DNA from 3 places in the Exiguobacterium sp. UBA6282 genome. Region 1 is predicted to be linked to each of the others. Evidence: riboswitches for the same ligand, from Rfam matches in the RefSeq annotation. Region 1 holds a riboswitch; each other region holds the start of a gene.
The links. Region 1 has a riboswitch for S-adenosylmethionine ahead of B2751_RS14660 (LLM class flavin-dependent oxidoreductase). Riboswitches for the same ligand answer to the same signal wherever they lie in the genome.
Positions count from the first base shown of each region.

Region 2: another riboswitch for S-adenosylmethionine. It lies ahead of metK (methionine adenosyltransferase); the one in region 1 lies ahead of B2751_RS14660 (LLM class flavin-dependent oxidoreductase).
Region 3: another riboswitch for S-adenosylmethionine. It lies ahead of B2751_RS10555 (methionine ABC transporter ATP-binding protein); the one in region 1 lies ahead of B2751_RS14660 (LLM class flavin-dependent oxidoreductase).

Region 1 covers NZ_DJUM01000055.1:21,172-27,768, reverse strand. Annotated here, with positions in the region: gene B2751_RS14690 (NAD(FAD)-utilizing dehydrogenase) at 1-1,004, opposite strand, end outside; gene B2751_RS14685 (nitroreductase family protein) at 1,081-1,716, opposite strand; gene B2751_RS14680 (MarR family winged helix-turn-helix transcriptional regulator) at 1,718-2,173, opposite strand; gene B2751_RS14675 (YczE/YyaS/YitT family protein) at 2,328-2,993, opposite strand; gene B2751_RS14670 (DUF817 domain-containing protein) at 3,147-3,932, shown strand; gene B2751_RS14665 (DUF975 family protein) at 4,126-4,764, shown strand; SAM riboswitch class I at 4,874-4,976, shown strand; gene B2751_RS14660 (LLM class flavin-dependent oxidoreductase) at 5,051-6,109, shown strand; gene B2751_RS14655 (ATP-grasp domain-containing protein) at 6,106-6,597, shown strand, end outside.
Region 2 covers NZ_DJUM01000024.1:64,653-71,249, reverse strand. Annotated here, with positions in the region: gene B2751_RS08080 (MDR family MFS transporter) at 1-276, opposite strand, end outside; gene B2751_RS08075 (class I SAM-dependent methyltransferase) at 433-1,029, shown strand; gene B2751_RS08070 (serine aminopeptidase domain-containing protein) at 1,080-1,784, opposite strand; gene B2751_RS08065 (GNAT family N-acetyltransferase) at 1,863-2,351, opposite strand; gene metK (methionine adenosyltransferase) at 2,489-3,697, opposite strand; SAM riboswitch class I at 3,826-3,952, opposite strand; gene pckA (phosphoenolpyruvate carboxykinase (ATP)) at 4,187-5,755, shown strand; gene B2751_RS08050 (EAL and HDOD domain-containing protein) at 5,780-6,597, opposite strand, start outside.
Region 3 covers NZ_DJUM01000038.1:71,888-78,484, reverse strand. Annotated here, with positions in the region: gene B2751_RS10575 (SMP-30/gluconolactonase/LRE family protein) at 1-600, shown strand, start outside; gene B2751_RS10570 (MBL fold metallo-hydrolase) at 727-1,455, shown strand; gene B2751_RS10565 (alpha-glucosidase) at 1,518-3,128, opposite strand; gene B2751_RS10560 (aminotransferase class I/II-fold pyridoxal phosphate-dependent enzyme) at 3,277-4,464, shown strand; SAM riboswitch class I at 4,527-4,631, shown strand; gene B2751_RS10555 (methionine ABC transporter ATP-binding protein) at 4,716-5,729, shown strand; gene B2751_RS10550 (methionine ABC transporter permease) at 5,719-6,384, shown strand; gene B2751_RS10545 (MetQ/NlpA family ABC transporter substrate-binding protein) at 6,412-6,597, shown strand, end outside.

The DNA of each region.
Region 1 (6,597 bases):
GGGATGATTCCGTTATGAAGCAATTGATCCGTTGTTGTCGCTCGCGATTTTCGAAAGTCACTGAGGCGCTGGACAACGATGCGATCCTGTCCTTGATTGATTCCTCCGATAACGCGTGTGGCGTATGCATTGGCTTGTGCTAACGTCGAAAAATAACGCGGGAGAAACAGTGTAAAGTTCAAATTCGTTGATCCATCTGCCGTCTCATGGACGTTTTGACCGTCCGGCATGACGAGTCCTTCTTGATATTTGCGGATGATCCGTCCGCATGGATTCATGCAATAGGTGACGGCTTTACCATAAGGTGAGTCGTAACCGAGCTTTGTCTCGAACGTCTCCTGTAGTAATGTTCGAAATAGTGCCTCATCCGTCTCGACCCGCACTCCGAGATCAAGTCGGGTCCGCTGTGGGATGACACCAAGCGTCGCTAACTGTTGCAACGTAAAGTCTGCACCGGAACGACCTGTCGCGAACACGATCCGTCGACTTACGAAGGTTTCGTCCGCTGTTTTAATCGTAAACGCCTCCGACTTCGTGATCTGTTCGATCGTCGTTTCGAAACGAGCATCGAGTCGTGGCAATAAAGCATCCTCAAACGCCGTGAAGACGCCAACTGTCCGTGCTGTGCCTAAATGGCGCACTGTTGTCTCGACCGTATGGAGACCAGCACGACGGGCGCGAATTGCGACAGCAGGTGAATGCGTCGAGTAGGTCTCGATCATATCGGCACCGTATGTACATAAAAGATTATCGACTTCTTGGAACAGTCGTCGTGTCGTCTCTTCACCGATTTTTGAGACGAGTTCTCCGCCGAATCCCATCGCATAATTGAATTTTCCTTCTGATTTTCCAAGCCCTGCAAATCCAAGATACGCATCTTCTACTGTTCGCTTGCGGATTGGTTTTCCGGCATCGAGCAGTAAGACGCATTGCCCATCTTCAACGAGCTGATGAGCAAGGAAGATTCCCGCTACACCGGCTCCGATAATCGTCACATCATACATTACAGACGCCTCCTTTTCTCTGAGTATACAAAAAAGCCGGATTCCTATAAAAGGAATCCGGACTGAGTGAGATCGCTTATTTCCATTCTGCGATGTCAGCGATTGGTAGACGAACCGATGGGTATCCTGCATCTACTGCTTTACCGATTGAAAGCAACATGACTGGGAGGTAACGCTCTTTTTCAAGACCGAATGCTTCTGCGATTTGATCTTTCTCGTAACCACCGATTGGGTTCGTATCATATCCGTGCGCACGAGCGACGAGCATCAATTGCATCGAAACGAGACCTGAGTCGATCAAGATGCTATCTTTCAAATCGTTTGCTGAGATACTGCTGTACATGCCTTGGATCGCAGGTACTTGGCGATCGCGTACTTCTTGTGGCATGAGCCCTTTCGCAACAGCTGTGTCGTAGATGTTTTCGAGTTGATCGACTGCGTTCATGTCACCGAAGACAGCGATGACAGCAGAAGATGTCTCGACTTGGACTTGGTTGAATTTCGCGAGTGGTGCAAGTGTTGCTTTTCCTTCTTCGCTATCGATGACGAGGAAACGCCATGGTTGCATGTTGACAGAAGAAGGTGCAAGTGTTGCTTCTTCAAGGATTTGTGTCATTTCTTCTTTTGAAATTTTTACGTTCGTGTCGTAGTTACGAATCGAGCGACGTCCTTTAACGATTTCCATGAAGTCTGTTTGAGTTTGCGTTGCCATATTAAATCGACTCCTCTTTTAGTTTAGGTAATGCGTCAGCGTTTGCTTCGATGCGCTGAATCATCTCAGCTAACGTCCGTTGTTCTTCAGCAGAGAATCCTTCGAGTAGATCCTCGAGAAACTCATCTTTTTGTTCGCGTAATTGAGCGATGCGCGTCGCCCCTTGTTCCGTTAAAGAAACAAGAATCACCCGATTGTCAGCAGCTGAACGCTCGCGAGCAATCATCCCGGTCGATTCCAGGTGCTTGAGATGACGGGTCACTGCCGCATGATCCACATTAACGCGTTTTTGTAACTCTTTTTGGCTAATCGTTTGATCGACTTGTAGTTGAGCGAGTAGATCCATTCGAGTCTGACTAAAACCATCCGTACAGAGATCAAATTTTTGAGCAATCGTCTTATTGACAGAAACGAGTGCATAGATCAACCGTCCTTTTTCAGTGCAGGAGATACTCAATCCATCACATCCTTCCCTTCGTTCGAAGAAACCTTTGACGTATCAAAGATTGATATGTAAACGAATATAACGTGTTTAATTTGATGACGCAACTTATTTGCTTTTAACATAAAAAGAGATATCATTCACGCGGAATGATATCGAGTCAGGCGACTTAGCTAATTTGGCGTTTAGACGCTGGAATTCCTTTTGCATCGATCGCTGCAATGATCCGACGGAAATAGAACAACCAAAATTGTAGGAATGGTCCGATTAAGAAAATCGAGAGGATTGTACCGAAGAAAACAGGACCACCGAGCAACCAGCCAATGCCGCATGCCGTGACCTCCATGATCGTCCGCATCAGACGAATCGACGTTCCAAATCGCTCTGCAAGTGTCAGCGTCAACCCATCGCGTGGACCGGCTCCATATCCGACAGCAACATAAAGACCTGCCCCCATGCCGATGATGAAGATGCCGAAAATCAACCAGATCGTATTCAACCAAATCGACTCAAAAGAGGGTAAGAGATGAGAATTAAGGACAAGATTCATGAAGACACCGACGAAAATCGCGTTGACGAGTGTTCCAATTTGTGGTGTGACGCGGTCTAATGTGTACTTAACGAACACGAGTAATAGACCAACGAGCAAAATAATCGTTCCGACGGACAGTGGTGTTTTCTTTTGGAGACCGAGATGCAATACATCCCACGTCGAGACACCGAGTTCAGCAGTGATCATCATCGATGAGCCGAGAGCGAGTAAAAATAAACCGAGTAGGAAGAGTCCCCACTTTAACGTAGCGCGTAATAACCAGGAAGCACGATGACGCGTCATGTCTAACACCTCATTTCTTAAAAATAATTGATTCGTTAACTGTATCATGAGGAAAGTAGAAGAAGAAAGACGAAATTTTCCGTTTTTTCCATCTTAAGAAGGAGGGGAAGGTCGAAAGAGAAACGTATACTGAAGAAAAAAGGAGATGACAGGATGAAAGCGATCCGACACCTGATTCGTTTTACATACATAGAAGCCGTCTGTTGCGTCTTTCCCGTCATGATTTTCGCAGCGCTTGCTCTTTCACGTTATCTTCCTGCTGAACCGATCGCTCGATACGATCTCCTGTTGCTATGGTGTCTTCTCGTCCAAATCGTCTTACTTGTCACGCGTTATGAAACGCTGGAAGAGTTCAAACTGATCTTACTCTTTCACGTGATTGGTCTAGCACTTGAACTGTTCAAAGTGAACGTTGGGTCTTGGAGTTATCCGGAACAGGCTCTAACGAAAGTGGCTGGTGTTCCCTTGTATGCAGGATTCATGTATGCAAGTGTCGCAAGTTATGTCTGTCAAGCGTTCCGAAGATTTCATTTACGCTTCACAGCATTCCCACCACCTTGGCTTGCGATCAGCGTAGGCAGTCTCGTCTATCTCAACTTCTTCACCCACCACTGGATCTTCGATGCACGCTGGCTATTGATGGTCCTCGTCGTCCTTGTCTTCTATAAGTCATGGGTTCATTTTACGATCGAGCAGACGATCTACCGGATGCCGCTCGTCCTGTCTTTTTTACTGATCGCGTTCTTTATTTGGATTGCTGAGAATATCGTGACGTTCTTTAAAGGGTGGGTCTATCCACATCAGGAAAGAGGATGGGAAGTCGTTGATCTCGGAAAGTTGTCTTCTTGGTTCCTGCTTGTGATCATCACGGTCCTGATCGTCATCGTCGCGAAATACAAGCAACGGGATCCGGCTGTGGAGATATATCAGCGTACATAGATAAAAAACATGACATTTGGTTTGTGATGGAGCGCTTCGATGTTCAACGTTCGTTCTAACATGTGGACGACAACTTGAGCGTGCTTGGCTCAACCAGCAACGAGACGGGAAATTATTGAAAAAAGAGTGAAACATTAGAAGTTTTAAGCCGTAGAGTAAGGTGAGAACTTATTTTTCAAGGAGGACCTTACTCATGTCATCTCAATTAAAGAAAGCAGCGAAGGAGTCGCTCAGCGGTCGTTGGGGATTTGCAGTCCTAGCTTTTCTGCTGTTTAGTATTATTCAGGGTGTTCCTAATTTATTTGGATCGGATATCGATGAGCCGTCTAGTAGTATAGATCTCGTTGTATTATTGGTGTCGATTTTATTGATTCCAGTAGGAGTCGGTTGGACATGGATTGCCATGTCGATTGCTCGTGGCGAAGAAACGAAAGTGACGGATTTGTTTGAGCCATATGGTATGTTCCTGAAAGTGGTGGGGCTGGCCATTGTTCAATTCATCTTTATCGCGCTCTGGACGTTACTCTTAATCATCCCTGGTATCATCAAGTCATTCTCTTACTTGTTGACGTACTACATCCTTCGGGATGAGCCGTCAATCGGTATTCTCGAGGCAATTACACGCTCACGGCAACTCATGGATGGACACAAGATGGAAGCATTCTTGCTCTTCTTATCGTTTATCGGTTGGGCGTTGCTTGTTATCGTTACGCTTGGTCTTGCTGTCCTATGGGTCGGACCATACTTCAGTGTCACGCTTGCCAAATTCTACGATCGTATTCGTGGGGAGCAGGCGCCAGAGCAAACATCAGATTTCGTCGCACCATACTAATTCCGAATCCCGACACTACGTCGGGATTTTTCTTTGGAATAAATCCGATAGGAAAAGACGGTTTAATGGTTGCTTTAGTTCAATGAATTCTGTACGATGAATGCAACACATCTTATCTAGAGAAGTCGAGGGACTGGCCCGAAGACACTTCAGCAACCCCGCTATGGCGGAAGGTGCTACTTCCAGGAAGGAATACCTTCTGAAGATAAGAGCGGACAGGACAAGATACCGTCGCTCTTTTCGAACTTCGAAAAGAGCGTTTTTTTATGATAAGGGGGACGATGGAGTGGAGTATGGTTTTTGGTTACCGATTTTTGGGGGATGGTTACGTAACGTCGAGGATGAACAGATGCCAGCGACATTCGATTATGCGAAACAAGTCGCACAAACAGCTGAACGCATCGGCTTCTCGACGACGTTAATTGCGGAATTGAACTTGAACGATATCAAAGGCATCAAGGAACCGAGTCTTGAGGCATGGACAACGGCAGCGGCGATTGCTGCAACAACAGAACGTCTTGAAATCATGACAGCGGTTCGTCCCGGGTTCCATAATCCGGCGACGACGGCGAAGATGGCGGCAAACATCGATCAGTTGAGTGGAGGACGATTTACGCTCAATGTCGTCTCGGCCTGGTGGGCAGAAGAAGCAAAACAATACAACGGTATTTTTACTGCACATGATGAACGCTATGCCCGGACGGAAGAGTTCGTCACGGTCATGAAAGGACTATGGGCAGATGCGTCACCGTACAGCTTCTCCGGCAATCACTACACGATCGAACAGGCAGAACTCCATCCGAAACCCGTCCAGCGTCCGGGAATTAAGCTCTACGCTGGTGGAGAGAGTGAAGCCGGAAAACGGACGATCGTCGAACATTGTGATGCCTACGTCATGCATGGAGGCACTGTTGAAGAAGTAGCTCATAAAATCAATGACATGAAAATACGCCGGGAAGCGACGGGACACGCACCGCTTGAGAGCTTCGGTCTTGCTGCCTACATCATTTGCCGGGATACGGAAGAAGAAGCGCTTCTTGAGTGGCAACGCATCACGGACGTCAAGGAAGACAGCGCCGGTTATGCCGGTTATCAAGATTTCATCAGTAAATCGCAACTCGAACAACAGGTCGAGCGAAATGATTATTCCGTCTCGAACCGTGGTCTGCGACCGAACTTGATCGGAACACCAGAACAGATTGCCGAACGGATTCTAGCGTTCGAAGCCGTTGGTGTCACGTTGCTCTTGTTACAATTCTCACCACAACTCGAAGAAATGGAACGCTTTGCCCGTGACGTAATGCCACTGGTCGAAGCGAAACGAAAGGTAGGTCAACAATCATGACAAAAATTCATATTCTCCACGAAAACCAAGAATGGACGGATCATCTCATCAAACGTCTCGAAGAACTCAAGTTGCCGTACGAGCAGTGGCACTTGAATGAAGGAATCGTACCGTTAGATGAACTGCCGCCAGAAGGTGTCTTTTACAGTCGTATGAGTGCGTCTTCGCATACGCGGGGGCATCGTTATGCGCCAGAGTTGACGGAAGGGGTCCTCGCTTGGTTAGAAGAGCATGACCGGACTGTCTTTAACGGAACGCGTGCGCTCCGTCTTGAAGTCAGCAAAGTCAATCAATACACGGCATTGCGTAAGGCTGGGATTCGTGTACCAAAGACAACAGCTGCTGTCGGACGTGATCAAATCGTACAAGCAGCAAAAGAAATCGGTGTTTCGTCATTCATCACGAAACATAACCGTGCCGGGAAAGGTCTCGGCGTCCAGTTATTCCATTCGATTGAAGCACTTGAAGCTTATCTCGATGGTTCGACA
Region 2 (6,597 bases), on a different contig from region 1:
AAATAGCAACAAGCCGACGGAAGACAGGACAAGTCCGATGACACTGATGACAAGCGTCTTCTTTCCACCGAGTCGGTCAAACGCTTTTCCGCCTAAGTAGTTCCCAACGATTGCTAAGGCTGAGTTGACGAATAACGCCATTCCGGCTTTTGTCATCGACTCCCCTAAATATTCATGAATATATAATGTATTGAACGGCCATAAAAAAGAGGATCCCGTCGTATTGATGGCCATCGCAAGGACGAGGATCCAGACCGCTTTTGGTAATTTTGGCATACCTTTGGTCCTCCTATTTCATTCTCAACCTTGCCACTTTACGCAATCCCTCCCACGCCTGTCAAGCCACTTCACTTTTCGTCAATGACTCAAAAGATGGTATAATGCAGGAGGAATCATACATACGATGATCATGTATAAAGAGAAAAACAGCCCATAGGAACAGGAGTCTATGCCATGTCACTTGCCCGTGTACTACCTTATACGAAACAATTACTGGAGTCCGTCATCGAACCTGGTGACTGCGTCGTCGATATGACTGCCGGAAATGGACATGATACGCAGTTCTTAGCAGAATGCGTCGGTCCAGAAGGTAGAGTCCTTGCGTTCGACGTCCAAGCTCAAGCCATCGAGGAATCGACACGACGTCTCGACGAAGCCGGAATGTTAGAACGTGTCGATCTTTATCACGAAAGTCACATCCATGTTGGTGCGCGTCTTTCGGACGAACGACGGCCTGTTCGTGCCGGCGTCTTCAATCTCGGATACTTGCCTGGAAGTGATAAATCGATCACGACGACAGGTGAAGAGACGCTTGAAGCACTCGACGCTCTCCTCCCGGTACTTGCACCTGGTGGTCTTGTCGTCCTTGTCGTCTATCACGGTCATCTTGAAGGAAAACGGGAACGCGATGCTGTCCTCGATTACGTCACAGCCCTTGATCAGCAAGGTTATGCCGTTCTTCAGTACCGCTTCTTGAATCAACAGAATCATCCACCGTTCATCATCGCGATCGAGAAAAAAGTGCGCTGACAGTAGAAATAAAGAAGTGATGGCTTCCGCTATGGAAACCATCACTTTTTTCATTCTTCGACTAATTTAAAAAACAACAATAATTTTTCCGCAAACCGTGTATTCAACCGTTCAAAGCTGAAATGCGGGAAACCGTGTAGACGTTGTAAGTAAATCTGATCGCCACCCATTTTCCGACATACTTCGAGTGTCAGTTTGACGTCTGCGAACTGATCGTCTGGTGCATAAAAACAAGCCAAGTTTACACGAGGCAGTTTTTTTCGTTCCTCGTCATGTACGACGATCTCTTCTTCGATTTCCCGGTACTGCGCATACGTCAGTTCACCGATGCGAACGGTATCTTCCGTACTTTGACCAAACGGCAACGTACCGAGTGGCGCATCAGGACGGAAACGATCAAACGCACTCGCGAAGACTTGTTTGACACCTCCGAGTTGTTTCGACGGATGCCAATCAAACAATGGTGAAACGAACGCAAGACTTGCGACTGGTAGTTCATATTCTTGCAACAGACGATTGACGACGAGTGCCCCCATGCTACAGGCGATGATATGAATCGGTAGCTTTCGTTTTCCTGCTTCGCGTAATGCTTCTTTTAATAGTTGACCGTGCTCTTCAAACGAAATGCGACGTGGTGCGTCGACGAGTAGCACTTCATACTCTCTTTCGAGTACTCGAATCAAAGCTTCACTCGGACGGGCACGCAGTTGTAACGGATAGACTAATACGATGATTCCTGTTGGTTGTTCAACCACAAACTCACCTCTTCACTTCATACTTCCTTTTCACGATACCTTATTTCAAACGCAAACGAAACCGTCCCGAGACGGATTTCACGAGGCAACATGACGAAGACGAACGACTGATTCCGCTTGCCCAAACACTTCTTCCGTCATCTCACTAAGTTCTTCAAAACCAAATGAGGTCAGGAATTGACGCGCTTTATAGTTACGTGCTTCCACGTAGACTTCGAGTGGGACGGCTCCTTGTCGTTCGAGTTCACGAATCAGACGTCTTCCGATTCCGTTTTGCTGATATTCCGGCAAGACGTAAAGCCGAATGATTTCCCATGTTCCTTCGACATCAACAGCATGAATGAAACCGACGATTTCCTCGTCGATGATTCCGACATAAAAATACTCTCCCCGTGCTTCTTCCGCCGTCCGGATCGCACGAACGACTTCTTCTTGCGGATACGCCTCCTGCACGAAATGCGCTTTCGAACGTTCGGAATAGATTTCTTCATACGTATCCAACCAAGATGTGATAGCAATGTCATGAATACGTCCTGCATCAGCTGGAATAGCTTCGCGTATTTCCATAATCGGAACCCCCCTTTATACTCATACAAATCGACTCATGTACTTTTACCCTTTTCTAGAAAAAACATTCGTTTCCTGCAAAGTTCCGCGGAAACAAAAAAGCCCGAAAACCCACATAGGATTTCCGGACTTTTTGATTATGCGAAACGTTTTGCTTGTTCTTCAAGAACTGCTGCTTTATCTGTTTGCTCCCATGGAAGCTCAACATCTGTACGACCGAAGTGACCGTATGCAGCTGTTTGACGATAGATCGGACGACGGAGATCAAGCATGTTGATGATTCCAGCCGGACGAAGATCGAAGTTTTCAGCAACCAATTCGACGAGTTGTGCTTCAGGAAGTTTTCCTGTGCCGAATGTATCAACTGCGATTGATACAGGGTGCGCGACACCGATTGCGTACGCAAGTTGAACTTCTGCTTTGTCTGCAAGACCTGCAGCAACGAGGTTCTTCGCGACGTAACGTGCTGCGTATGCAGCTGAACGGTCGACTTTTGTTGGATCTTTACCTGAGAATGCTCCACCGCCGTGGCGTGCGTATCCACCATACGTATCAACGATGATCTTACGACCAGTCAATCCAGCATCTCCTTGTGGTCCGCCAATGACGAAACGACCAGTTGGGTTGATGAAGAATTTCGTTGCTGCGTCGATGTATTCAGCCGGGATGACCGGTGTGATGACGTGTTCTTTCAAATCAGCTTGGATTTGCTCAAGCGTAACTTCTTCCGCATGTTGTGTCGAGATGACGATCGTATCGACACGAACCGGCTCGTTGTTCTCGTTGTATTCGACCGTGACTTGTGTTTTTCCGTCCGGACGAAGGTAGTCGAGTTGACCGTTTTTACGCACTTCTGCCAAACGGCGTGCGAGACGGTGCGAAAGCGAAATTGGAAGTGGCATGAGTTCTGGTGTTTCTTTCGTTGCGTAACCGAACATAAGACCTTGGTCTCCTGCACCGATTGCATCGATTTCTGCATCAGACATGCTACCTTCACGTGCTTCAAGCGCTTGGTCGACACCAAGAGCGATATCTGCTGATTGCTCATCGATCGATGTCAATACAGCACATGTATCCGCATCGAAACCGTATTTCGCGCGTGTGTAGCCGATTTCACGAATCGTTTCACGAACGACTTTTGGAATGTCGACGTAAGTGGATGTCGTGATCTCACCTGCAACGAGAACGAGACCTGTTGTAACAGAAGTTTCTGCCGCAACACGTGCGTTTGGATCCGCTGCAAGAATCGCATCGAGGATTGAATCCGAAATTTGGTCACAGATTTTATCTGGATGACCTTCAGTGACTGACTCCGACGTGAATAGTCGGCGATTAAGGTTTGTCATGTATGACCCTCCCAAAAAAGAATTTGACGGTGTACTCATTTCCCCTAGTTGAGTGGGACGGTAAAATGAAAAAAACCTTTCCAAGTCCAAAAAATGGTCAGGGAAAGGTTGTGCGTTCTTCCTTTACCCTCTTATCGTTCGAAGTGTTTACTTCGCTTCAGGAGAGCACCTTTTCCCTCATTAATATATGAATTAATGTAGGACGGTTGCCGGGTTTCTTCGGGCCTTGTTCCCTCCACCTGCTCAGAATAAGAGTATCCGTTACGAATTACATGATATAAAGTTGTACCTACTCTGTCAAGCAAGGTTTCAAATTCTAGTCGAAACTTTTTAAAAGAGATGTTAAACTATTAATGCTGAAAGCGTTTCCAGATAAATAGAAATCAGCACCAGAAAATGATTGCGCTCCCTTTAGTATGTCATATATAATGAATGTGTCATACTAAATGCAGTGAGCCAAAACCAACGTAGGGGAAAGGTGGGGTCAGGATGCCGATGACGGTCCTGAATATCGAAGAACTACTCAAGAAAGAGCATGTGTTCAAACAACTATCTGTTGCTGAACTTGTCGAACATGCGATTCGAAACGAAGAAGGTGTCCTTGCTGAGAACGGCGCACTATCTGTAGAAACGGGGAAATTTACAGGTCGTTCACCGAAAGATAAGTTCATCGTCCGTGATTCTTCCTGCGAGTCTCACATCGATTGGGGTCATGTTAACCAACCGATGGATGGAGACAAATTTGAACAATTGTTACAAAAGGTTCTTCGTTACATGAACGAAGCCGATCAGCTCTACTACACAGAAGCTGCTGCTGGGGCAGATACGCACTTCACCCTTCCGGTTCGTGTGCTCACACAATACGCTTGGCATAACCTGTTTGCCAAACAACTCTTTTTACGCGAGTATCCTGAAGTGGCTGCCTTCGAACCGTTCACGGTCGTCTACGCGCCACATTTCAAAGCAGATCCTACCGTTGACGGAACGAATTCCGAGACATTCATCGCCATGTCGTTTGAACACCGGATCGTCTTGATCGGCGGAACCGAATATGCGGGCGAAATCAAAAAATCGATTTTTTCCGTCATGAACTACCTCTTACCACAAGAAAATGTCCTTTCGATGCACTGTTCAGCAAACGTCGGACACGAAGGCGACGTCGCCTTGTTCTTCGGTCTATCCGGTACTGGTAAGACCACCCTGTCAGCAGACGATAGCCGTCAATTGATCGGTGACGATGAGCATGGTTGGTCGCATGACGGCGTCTTCAACATTGAAGGTGGATGTTATGCGAAGACGGTCAATCTGTCACGCGAAAAAGAACCGCAAATTTTTGATGCGATCCGTTTCGGAACTGTCCTTGAAAACGTCGTGCTCGATGAATCTCGTCATCCTGATTATGATGACACATCGTTGACAGAAAATACACGTGCTGCTTATCCGATCACAGCGATCGATAACATCGCTGTTCCATCACGGGCTGGTCATCCGAAGACGATTGTCTTCTTGACGGCTGATGCGTATGGCGTCTTGCCTCCGATCAGTAAATTGACGAAAGAACAAGCGATGTATCATTTCCTATCAGGTTATACATCAAAACTTGCTGGAACAGAGCGTGGTATCACGGAACCGGAAGCAACGTTCTCGACATGCTTCGGTTCACCATTTCTTCCACTGATACCTGAAAAGTATGCGACGATGCTCGGAGAACTGATTGATCGTCACGGTGTGACCGTTTATCTCGTCAACACAGGCTGGACAGGCGGTGCTTACGGGACAGGTAGTCGAATGAAGCTATCGTATACACGGACGATGGTCAACGCTGCCGTCAACGGAACACTTGCAGCGATTCCAACAGAAGAGCACCCAATCTTCGGACTTCATATGCCACTTGAAGTTCCTGGTGTTCCAAGTGAATTACTCAATCCGGTACGCGTCTGGTCAAATCCTGACGAATACAACACACAAGCGCGTTCGCTTGCTGAGAAATTCCAACATAATTTCCTTCGTTTCGAAAGTGCGACGGATGCGATCAAGTCAGCAGGTCCATGTCTATAAAAAAAGAGCCTCAGGGCTCTTTTTTTATAGAATGGCATCTGTCTCTTCTTGAAGATGCATCTCTTTTTGCATAAGCCACTCCTGACTTTCCGTCAGTAACGCATATGCTCGCGAAAGTGATACACCTAACCGTTGACTGAGCAATTCGAACTGTTCGAAATCACCGCGATCTGCGCTGATCGCAAGCACTAGACAATCCCGGAACGGATGGTCTTTTCCTTGGAGGACAATCTTCAAGGAATCCTCGATTGGCAATTGATCGATGATGTCGTCAATATCAACGGACAATAACGCATCGATATGCGATAACAAGCCGATCATATAGGCACTCTCTTGTTGCAGCGTCCTTGTTTCTGTTGCAAACAACTCACAGAGCTTTGCGCAATGTAAGGAAGATCGCAGCAACTCATTCGACCATTCATAAGGACTTGCGAGCTTCATTTCACGTAAGACAATCAACGAAATCCAGCTTTTAAGTTGAGCGAAGCCAAGTAGTGAGATCGCTTGACGAACGGAACTAACCGTATTGCGTAATCCCACTCCCGGAGAATTGATTAGTTGTAATACCTGGATGCTGATATACGGATTGGCTTCGATTTCATCAATGACTTCATCGTACTTCTCATCCGTATCAAGCCACTTCAGCATCTTTAACAACACCGGCAATTGTGGTGGAACAGCTTTCCCTTTCATCAGCATCGGTTTAGCATAAAAATAGCCTTGGAACCAGTCATACCCCATATCAAGACAACGTGTATGGTCCTCGTGCGTCTCGACACGTTCAGCAAGCATCTTAATATGAGGATAATTACGTCGAACGATATGCAAAATGGCACTTTGCT
Region 3 (6,597 bases), on a different contig from region 1:
ACATCAGCACATGGCTTTGGCACGTTCGATCTCAAGGAAGGTCATCTGTCTCTCGAACATCAATTGTCATTACCGGATTCTGATCGGATGAACGATGGTAAGCTCGATCCGACCGGACAATATGTCGCTGGTAGCATTAATGAAGAAGACGGTAAAACAGCTGGGCTGTTCCGTCTGCGTCATGACGGTTCCATCGATGTTTTACACGAAGACTTGACGAACTCCAATGGACTCGTCTGGTCAGAAGATGGCAAGACGCTCTATCATATCGATACACCAACAAAAAAAGTCTATGCCTTCGACTACGCTCCCGATGCCCCACTTTCGAATAAACGCGTCGCCGTTGATCTCGAAGAGGAAGAAGGATTCCCGGATGGTATGACGAAGGATGCTGAAGGTCATGCTTGGATCGCACATTACGCCGGATCATGTATCACACGTTGGAATCTTACGACGGGCGAAAAACTGGATCATGTCGACTTCCCTGTCTCGAATCCGACATGTCCGATTTTTTACGAAGATCGATTACTCGTCACGACAGCTGCCAACGGAGATGATGCACCACATGCCGGTGCTGTCTTCGCTGTGACATTTGAATAATTAGCATGGGAGGGATCATCTAGTAATAGATGGTGCCTCTTTTTACACATAATCCGTCTAGACGCCTATTCAAAAACAGACGATACTAAAGAAGAAGTCTATTTACTTTTTGAAGGAGTGAAGCCGATGCGTGTCACGATCATCGAACGTTTACACCAATTGCAGACGACCCCATCCTTTTTCCCGGTCAATTGCTACCTGTTTGAAGAAGCAGACAGTTTGACATTGATTGACGCCGGACTCGGAATCAACGCAAAGGCGCTTTATCACTATATTCGAAAGCAAGAAAAACCGCTCGGCGCGATTATCCTGACACACGCACATGCCGATCATGTCGGCTCGCTCGATTTCCTTGCGAATGCCTTTCCTCTCGCTCAAGTCTGCATCAGTTACCGTGATGCCGCATTGCTCAGTGGGGACGAGACGCTACGCGAAGGCGAAACGACTCCTTTAAAAGGCGGTATTCCGAAAAACATCAAAACACGTCCAGATCGTTTGCTCGAAAGTGGTCAACAAGTCGGTAGCCTCAGCGTCATCGCCTCGCCAGGTCATACACCTGGTTCGATTTCTCTTTGGCATGAAGGTAGTCGGATGCTAATCGCCGGAGATGCCTTTCAGACACAAGGGGGACTCGCTGTCTCCGGTGACGTCCGTTGGCAATTTCCGTTCCCAGCACTTGCGACATGGGATCCGGACGTTGCTCTTCGCTCCGCCGATCAATTAACGGAACTGTCTCCAGATATTCTTGCCGTCGGACATGGTCCCCTCATCCTTGGACCAAGTTACGAGATGCGCCAAGCCGTCGATCGATTCACGCAAGTCTTACAGACGAAAAAATCGTCACCTTTCAAATAACACACGAAAAAACATCCGCGACGCGTTCCTGACACGTCGCGGATGTTTTTTCGTCCAGCAGTTCAATTCTGTTCTGTAACAGTATATCGATATACACGTGCTTCATAAGGACGTAGTTCATCCGAGATATCTGGATAGTTCGACACAAGCAACTTATCTTGTGATAAAACGAAGGCAGTTTGCATCGGTTCGTCATGCACGTTGAGAACGATCCGCCACACTTCTCCCTCTAGTTCCCGCTCATAGATGTAGAGATACGGATCATGAAGAGCTAAGTCGCGATACGTACCATAGACCATGATTGGATGATCCTTTCGCATCTGAATCAATGCTCGGTAGAAGGCAAGTACGGATGATGGATCGGCTTCTGCTTGCGCGACGTTGATGTCCGTGTAATTCGGATTGACCGCTAACCACGGTTTCCCACTCGTAAAGCCTGCCGCGTACGTACCGTCCCACTGCATCGGCGTGCGGGAGTTATCGCGTGCGAGTAACTGCATTGACGAGAGTACGACCTCCGGATCCTCGCCGCCAGCGACGCGCTCTTCATATCGATTGCGAAAGGCGACGTCTTGATAGAGCGACGGATCCGAGAAGCGAATCCCCGTCATCCCAATCTCTTCTCCTTGATACACGTATGGAATGCCAGGTAATGTATGCAACATCAAACCGAGTAGTTTCGCACTCTCGACTCGGTATCGTTCACTGCCGAAGCGGGTCACTTGTCGCGTATGATCGTGGTTGTTGAGAAACTGTGAATTGACGCCTAACGGATACAAGACGTCATACCATCGTTTCTGAATTTCCTTGAAACGTAAAAGATCCATCGCCTCCATGTCGTCCGCGATTTCGAAGTGAAACAGCGTCCGAAGTTCTTCACGTTCTTCACTGACATATAACAGACCGTCTTCCGGACCAACGAACGGAATCTCACCGACCGTGAACAAGTCTTTCCCGGCAAGGACGTTCGCATGCATTTCCTGAAGGAAGTCGTGCACACCTGGTTGATTTCCGAGATACGATAGATCAAACGGATTGACGACATCCTCAAGCGAACGTTTTTTGATCAAGTTGATGACGTCCATCCGGAAACCGTCAATCCCTTGAGCGATCCACCAGTTCATCATGTCGTAGATCGCTTGCCGGACAGCCGGTTGTTCCCAGTTCAAATCGGGTTGTTCTTTCGCAAAAGAATGGAAATAATATTGTTCGCGCTCTTCACTCCACGTCCAAGGGCTCGGCGCAAAGTACGACCGCCAATTGTTCGGGGGCGTCTCTTTCGTTCCATCTTTCCAGATGTACCAATCATCCTTGTCGTGGATTCGGTCCCGCGACTGACGGAACCAGTCATGCTCGTCACTCGTATGATTGACGACCAAATCAAGAATTATCTTTAAGCCGCGTGCGTGAGCCGCTGTGATCAACTCTTGTAGATCGCCCATCGTCCCCGCCTTGTCCATGATCGTGTAATAATCGGCAATATCATAGCCATTATCGATGTCTGGAGAACGGTAACATGGATTTAACCAGACGATATCGACACCAAGCGATGCGATGTAATCTAGCTTGTCGATGACACCTCGCAAATCACCGATGCCGTCCCCATTCGAATCCTTAAAACTGCGCCAATAGACTTGATAGACGACCGCTTCTTTCCAGCTAGCTCGCTTCATCTCCTCACTCCTCTCCCTACTCTCTATTCCCGCTCCACATATCTGTACCTGTTTATTGGACGATTTTTTTGAATTTCAAAAAAGTTCTTTTCTTTTGACTGAATATTCGTTATCCTTGACGACAATACTACGAAGGAGGCACACATCCATGAAACATTTCGCTCCATCCATCGCCATCGATCGGCTTCCTGCTCCCGTTTTCGCTGAACTTGCGAACCGGATCGGTGCTGTGAAAGCTGCCGGACATGATGTCATTACCCTTGGTCAAGGAACACCCGATCAAACCACGCCCGTACATATTCTCGACGCCTTGAAACAGGCGATCGATGAGCCAACAAACCTTCAATATCCACCATTTCGTGGACATGATTTTCTAAAGCACGCCGTCGCGAGCTTTTATGCGAACGAATTCGGCGTCACGATCGATCCGGCAACCGAGGTCGCAATTCTTCTCGGTAGTAAAGCCGGAATCGTTGCCTTACCACAAACGATCGTCAATCCTGGAGAAGGTGTCATCGTCCCGGATCCGGGGTATCCGGATTACCTGTCTGGAGCAGCACTTGCTGGTGCTTACCCGATTACACTTCCATTGCTTGAGAAAAATAACTTCCTGCCGGATTACGATTTACTTGATACGACAGATGTCGAGCGCGCCCGGATGTTGTTCCTCAATTACCCGAGTAATCCGACAGGTGCGACAGCGACAGCAGAAGCCTTCGAACAGACAGTTGCCTTCGCGGATGCCCATGATATTTGTGTCGTCCATGATTTAGCCTACGGTGGCATCAGCTTTGATGGTCCCACACGAAGCTTCTTGCAGACGGAAGGGGCGAAAGATGTCGGAATCGAGTTGTTCTCACTCTCGAAACGCTTCAACATGTCTGGCTTCCGAATCGCTTTCGCGATCGGAAATCCGTCCGTCATCTCAAGCATCGAGACGTATCAGGAACATCTCTACGTCAGTGCCTTCACACCGATCCAACATGCAGCGACCGTTGCCCTGATGAGTGACCAAACATGTGTCCGTGAGTTAAGTAGCTTATACGAAACACGACGTAATGCCTTGTTCGCGAAACTCGATGCAATCGGTTGGAGCGGACCACGACCGGGCGGTTCCTTCTTCGTCTGGCTTCCGGTGCCTGAAGGATACACGTCCCAAAGCTTCACGGATCATCTGCTTGATGAAGCATACGTCGCCGTTACTCCTGGATCATTCTTCGGCGAATACGGCGAAGGCTACGTACGGATCAGCTTAATTGCTGACGTCGAACGTCTAGAAGAAGCCGTCGGGCGAATCGGAACGCTCAACCTGTTCCGGACACCTGTTGCGGAATAATTCTGAAAAAACATTTGACAGATGGGAATCATTTCCGTTAAAGTAAATCCCAACAGCATAACTACTTATCGAGAGCGACCGAGGGATTAGGCCCAACGACGTCCGGCAACCACCTATCAGGAACGGTGCCACATCCTACAGAATGGATTCATTCTGAGAGATAAGTTACGAAATCTTACACTTTCGTCGCTTTTTTCTGGTTGCTCTGCTACTAGGAAAAAGCGACTTTTTTTGTACAAGGAGATGAGCAGATGATTGAATTCAAACAGATTACGAAACGGTTCGTCCGAGACCGGACCCCGATTTTTGCATTACGAGATGTCGATTTGACGATTCAAAAAGGAGAAATCTTTGGGATCATCGGTGAATCCGGTGCCGGTAAGAGTACGTTGCTTCGTCTGATCAACGGTCTCGAGCATCCGACACAAGGAACGGTAAAGGTCGACGGTGTCTCGCTCGGCGGAATGTCAAAAGCAGATTTGCGTCAACTTCGCTTGCGGACAGGAATGATCTTTCAGCATTTCCAATTGATCCAGTCGCGTAATGTCGCAGATAACATTGCTTTCGCACTGAAAGCTGCTGGCGTCAAACGAGCAGATTTTCCGGAACGGATCCGTGAACTCGTCTCGCTCGTCGGACTCGAAGGATTCGAGACGAACTTCCCGAGTCAGTTGAGCGGCGGACAGAAACAGCGCGTTGGGATTGCCCGGGCACTCGCGAATGATCCAACCGTCTTGTTATGTGACGAAGCGACCTCTGCCCTTGATCCGGTCACGACGCTGCAGATTTTAGATTTGTTGAAAGGTTTGAATGAACGACTTGGATTGACGATCGTCCTCATCACGCATGAGATCGATGTCGTCAAACAGATTTGCCATCGTGTCGCGGTCATGTCTCAAGGGGAAGTCGTCGAAGTCGCCTCTACATACGATTTGTTCAGTCAAGCCAAACATCCGGTGACACAACATTACGTCGACACGGCACTCCAGATCGAACTACCGGAACGCATTTTGCAAGCGACACCGGGAAAAATCATCCGCCTGCAGTTCACGGGCGAGAAGACCGGTGAAAGTACGTTGTCGGAAGCCATCCGTCGATACGATATCTCGGTCAGCATCCTGCACGGAAAAGTCGATTACATCCAAGACGTCGCTTTTGGTGTCCTAATCGTCAGCTTGACGGGATCCTCCGATCAAATCGCACCTGCCCTCGACTGGCTTGCGGCGGAACTTCATACACTCGAGGTGATTCAGGATGTGGCTTGATCGTATACAAACGATGTTACCCGAGTTGTTGAAGGCACTTGGTGAGACGGCGTGGATGGTTGGCATTTCGCTTGCCTTCGCATTGGTCGTCGGGATTCCACTCGGGATTCTCCTGTTCGTCACCGACCGCGGTTTATTCTTTCAAAACATTGCCGTCCGACGTGTCCTTGACTTCGTCGTCAACATCGTCCGCTCCTTGCCGTTCATCATCTTGCTTGTTGCCCTCATTCCATTAACGAAATTCTTGCTTGATAATACGATTGGTCCGACAGCAGCATCCGTCAGCCTCAGTGTCGCAGCGATTCCGTTTCTCGCACGACTCGTCGAAACATCACTGCGTGAGATTCCACCTGGTTTGATCGAAGCAGCGGAAGCGTGCGGAGCGAAACCGTTACGGATCATCGTCAGTATCCTTTTACCAGAAGCACTCCCTGGCATCATTCAGGGCATCACGCTAACGACGATCAGTTTGATCGGCTTCTCGGCGATGGCTGGGATCGTCGGCGGTGGAGGTGTCGGTGACCTTGCAATCCGCTTCGGCTATTATCGCTATGATAATCTCATCATGATCGTGACGATCGTCGTCCTCATCGTCATCGTCCAAAGCATTCAAGCACTTGGCAATCAACTGGCGCGAAAAACAGACAAGCGCTAATCATACATATAAAGGGAGAGTTGAATCATGAAAAAACGATATGCCTTTTTAGCTACAGCCTTACTCGGTGCAGGAATCCTCGCAGGATGCGGAGACAGCAGTGCTGATGAAAAAGACAAGACGATCAAAATTGGGGCGACAAGCGGTCCTTATAGTGACATGGTCAAACAAGCGATTCAACCGCAACTCGAAAAGAAAGGCTATAAAGTCGAA